2 regions of the Streptomyces sp. NPDC002889 genome follow, and region 2 is predicted to be linked to the other one. Evidence: riboswitches for the same ligand, from Rfam matches in the RefSeq annotation. Region 2 holds a riboswitch; the other holds the start of a gene.
What was found. Region 2 has a riboswitch for S-adenosylmethionine ahead of thrC (threonine synthase). Riboswitches for the same ligand answer to the same signal wherever they lie in the genome.
Positions count from the first base shown of each region.

Region 1: it holds a riboswitch for S-adenosylmethionine, as region 2 does, so the genes downstream of both, ACFYWI_RS06720 (aminotransferase class V-fold PLP-dependent enzyme) here and thrC (threonine synthase) in region 2, are expected to answer to the same signal.

Region 1 covers NZ_JBIAPT010000003.1:380,447-382,644, forward strand. The annotation lists gene ACFYWI_RS06720 (aminotransferase class V-fold PLP-dependent enzyme) at 28-1,443, opposite strand; SAM riboswitch class IV at 1,621-1,737, opposite strand; gene trpD (anthranilate phosphoribosyltransferase) at 1,834-2,198, opposite strand, start outside.
Region 2 covers NZ_JBIAPT010000004.1:259,393-261,590, forward strand. The annotation lists gene thrC (threonine synthase) at 1-937, opposite strand, end outside; SAM riboswitch class I at 955-1,082, opposite strand; gene ACFYWI_RS08065 (glucosyl-3-phosphoglycerate synthase) at 1,224-2,168, shown strand.

The sequences.
Region 1 (2,198 bases), on a different contig from region 2:
TCGGGGTCCGGGGCGAAGCCCAGGGCGTCACACGGCCGGGACGCAGCGGCCGTCCTCCGTGCGGTAGTTCCACTTCGCGCCCTCGCGCACCAGCTCCCCCACCGCCCGTACGAAGCGCTCCACGTGCTCGTCGGGCGTGCCCGCGCCGAAACTGACGCGGATCGCGTTCAACGACGTCGTGCCCGGCGCCGCCTCGGGGGCACCGCACTCGCCCGGCTCCTGCGTCTCGCCGCCCAGCAGGGTGCGCACCAGCGGGTGGGCGCAGAACAGGCCGTCCCGTACCCCGATGCCGTACTCCGCGGACAGCGCCGCGGCGAAGTGCGAGCTGTTCCAGCCCTCCACCACGAAGGAGATGACGCCGACCCTCGGGGCCTTGTCGCCGAACAGCGACAGCACCCTGACCTCGGGCACATCCGCCAGGCCCTCGCGTACCTTCGCGATCAGGTGCTGCTCACGGGCGACCAGCGCCTCGAACCCGGCCTCGGTCAGCGCCTTGCACGCGGAGGCGATGGAGTAGACACCGATGACATTCGGCGAACCGGCCTCGTGGCGCGCTGCGGTGGTGTGCCACTCGACGTCCACGCCGCCGTCCGTACGCCGTGCCACGGTGCGGGACGCGCCGCCGCCCGCGAGGTACGGCTCCGCCTCCCGAAGCCAGTCCGCGCGGCCCGCGAGCACGCCTGAGCCGAAGGGCGCGTACAGCTTGTGCCCGGAGAAGGCGACCCAGTCGACGTCCAACTCCCGTACGGAGACGGGGTGGTGGGGCGCCAGCTGGGCGGCGTCCAGCACGATCCGGGCGCCGTGCGCGTGGGCCGCGGCGGCCAGCTCCTTCACCGGCCACAGTTCACCGGTCACATTGGACGCCCCGGTCACACAGACCAGGGCGGGACCGTACGCGTCCTGAGCGGATGAGGTGGCGAGCGCACGCTCCAGCGTGGCGACGGCCTCGTCCGGCGTACGCGGTGCGTCCAGGTACGTCACCTGGGCCTCGCGCCACGGCAGCAGCGAGGCGTGGTGCTCGGTCTCGAAGACGAAGACACGGCAGTCGGCGGGAAGCGCGCCGGCGAGCAGGTTCAGCGAGTCGGTGGTGGAGCGGGTGAACACGACCTGGTCGTCGTCGCGGCAGTCGAGGAACTCGTGGACCGTCACCCGGCTGTTCTCGAACAGGTCGGTGGACAGCTGCGAGAGGTAGCCGGCGCCGCGGTGCACACTGCCGTAGTAGGGGGCGTAGGCGGCCACGTCGTCCCACACACGCTGCAGCGCCGGTGCGCTCGCCGCGTAGTCGAGGGCGGCGTAGGTGACTTCGCCGCCGGTGACCAGGGGCACGGTGACGTCCCGGCCGAGGACCGGCAGCGGGGCCGCGCAGCAGGGATCGGCGGCCGTGTCGGCGGCGGGGGTGGCGGAGGAGACGACGGCGACGGCGGTGTTCAGGCATGCGGACATGACGGTATCTCCCGGCAGGAAAGGCGAATTGGCTTCAAGAACCCGAGTACGGGGACTGCCTCGACGCACGGTGGTCACCGCGCGGAGGGTGTACTGAAGAAGGGGCTCGACGCCCTATCGCATTCGCTTGCTCACGAGACTGCTCCCTTGAGGACCAGGACCCCAGGGGCTGCAAGGGGTCCGCGCTTGCCACAGACCTCGCTGCCTGCGGCCTGGTCTTCACCCGGGGCACCCCGCCACGGACGGAGGGTTGCCGGACAGCGGGCCGGGGCCTCGTCGCTGTCACTCATGACCTGCCGGAAAAGTTATGCCACGCGATCGCCGTCCCGCAACCCGTGTCCGGGATCCGGGACGGGCAGGGGACGGCGAACACCGCTGCGGGCAGCGGCGCTACGCGTTGCTCACCGCGACCCAGCGGTCCAGCGCCGCCTTCGCCGCACCCGAATCGATGGACTGCGCCGCCTTGGCCATCCCGGCCCCGATCTGCTCCGCCAGCGTGCCCTCACCCGGCTCCAGGGCCACGAGCGCCGCCGCCGCGTTCAGCAGCACCGCGTCCCGTACGGGTCCGGTCTCGCCGCCCAGCAGACGGCGCGCGACGTCCGCGTTGAACGACGCGTCCGCGCCGCGCAGCGCCTCCACCGGCACCAGAGCGACGCCCACGTCCCTCGGGTCGAACCGTTCCTCACGCACGGCCCCGTCCCGTACCACCCACACCCGGGAGGTGGCGGTCGTGGTCAGCTCGTCCAGTCCGTCGT
Region 2 (2,198 bases):
TGTTCGGCTTCTGCGGGCGTACGACGTCGTGGCCGGCCTTGAACGCGGTGGACACGGGCGAGCAGCCCTCGGCCTGGGCGCCGAAGATCTTGTAGGGCCTGTCCTCGACGAGACCGAGCTTGATGAGCTCCTGCAGACCCTTGTCGATCTTGGTGAGCTGCGACCCGGAGGCGATCGGGATCACGATCTGGTCGGGCAGCCGCCAGCCGAGCTGCTCGCAGATCTCGTACGCGAGCGTCTTGGAGCCCTCGCCGTAGTACGGGCGCAGGTTGACGTTGACGAAGCCCCAGCCCTCGCCGAGCGGGTCGCCGATGAGCTCGGAGCAGAAGCGGTTGACGTCGTCGTAGTTGCCCTCGATGCCGACCAGTTCGCCGCCGTACACCGCGGCCATGACGACCTTGCCCTGCTCCAGGTCGTGCGGGATGAACACGCAGGAGCGGAAGCCGGCCCGGGCGGCGGCCGCGCCGACGGCGCCGGCGAGGTTGCCGGTGGAGGAGCAGGACAGGGTGGTGAAGCCGAAGGCACGGGCGGCCTCGACGGCGATCGCGACGACGCGGTCCTTGAAGGAGTGCGTCGGGTTGCCGGAGTCGTCCTTGACGTACAGGCCGCCGGTGACGCCCAGTTCACGGGCGAGGTTGTCGGCCTTGACGAGCTTGGTGAAGCCGGGGTTGATGTTCGGCTTGTCGGCCACGTCGACGGGGACGGGCAGCAGCGGCGCGTAGCGCCAGATGTTGTCCGGGCCCGCCTCGATCTGCTTGCGCAGGGCCTCGGGGTCGCCGCTCGGCAGGTCGTAGGCGACTTCGAGCGGCCCGAAACAGGAGGCGCAGGCGAAGATGGGGCCGAGCTCGAAACGCTCTCCGCATTCGCGGCACGAGAGTGCGGCGGCGGGTCCGAGGTTCACGGGGGTGGTGGTGCTTGCGACAGTCTGCGCAGCCATGGTGGCGAGGCCCTTTCTCCTCATCTTCCTCGTGACGCATCTCGCCACGAGACGGAATTGGCACCTTCCCCACCGTGACCTCGCGGTCGGCGGGAGGGTTGCCGGGGCTTCAACGGGCCGTTCCCTCTGCCCCTCTGGATGAGCGGTATTCGATTGTCGGCGAGACGACCCCGGCATGCGACGGTCATCTGCGTTGTTCAAGACTGTAACCGAAGGCATGGAGGGTTGAGATAGTCGTCCGAACAGCGAGATGGATCACCCGACCGGAAGTCAAGGAGACGCGCACGTGCTCGATGAGGTGGAGCGCTGGCTGAGCAGGCGTTCCTGGGCGGCGGCCGATCGCACGCTGAACCAACTGGTGGCGGCCAAGGCCGGGCGCGGAACGTCGGTGAGTGTGGTGCTCCCAGCGCTGGACGAGGAGGCGACGGTCGGTGACATCGTCACGGTGATCCGGCGCGAGCTGATGGAGACGGTGCCGCTCGTCGACGAACTGGTGGTCATCGACTCGGGCTCGAGCGACCGTACGGCCGAGGTGGCCGCGGCGGCCGGCGCGCGGGTGGTCCACCGGGACGCGATCCTGCCGCGGATACCGGCCGTGCCGGGCAAGGGCGAGGTTCTGTGGCGGTCACTGATGGTGACCAGCGGAGACATCGTCTGCTTCGTCGACGCGGATCTGCGGGACTTCTCGGCCGACTTCGTCTCCGGGACCGTGGGGCCGCTGCTGACCGACCCCGAGGTGCAGTTCGTCAAGGCGATGTACGACCGGCCGCTCGGCGCGGAGCCCGGTCAGGGCGGGCGGGTGACGGAGCTGGTCGCGCGGCCGCTGCTGAACCTGCACTGGCCGCAGCTGGCCGGGTTCGTCCAGCCGCTGGGCGGCGAGTACGCGGCGCGGCGCTCGCTGCTGGAGCGACTGCCGTTCCCGGTCGGTTACGGGGTGGAGCTGGGGCTGCTGGTGGACGCGCTGCACACGGTGGGCCTGGATGCGCTCGCACAGGTGGACGTCGGCTCGCGCAAGCACCGTCACCAGGACGGACAGGCGCTGGGCAGAATGGCGGCGGCGATCTACCGCACGGCCCAACTGCGACTGTCACGCGGACACTTGGTGCGGCCGGCGCTGACGCAGTTCGAGCGGGGCGAGGCGGGGTTCGAGCCGCGTACGTACTGGGTGGACACGGAGGAACGGCCGCCGATGCGCGAGATCGGTGAGTATGCGGCGCGTCGCGCGGCGTAACCCGGAACAGTCGGGCATCTTGTCTAAATT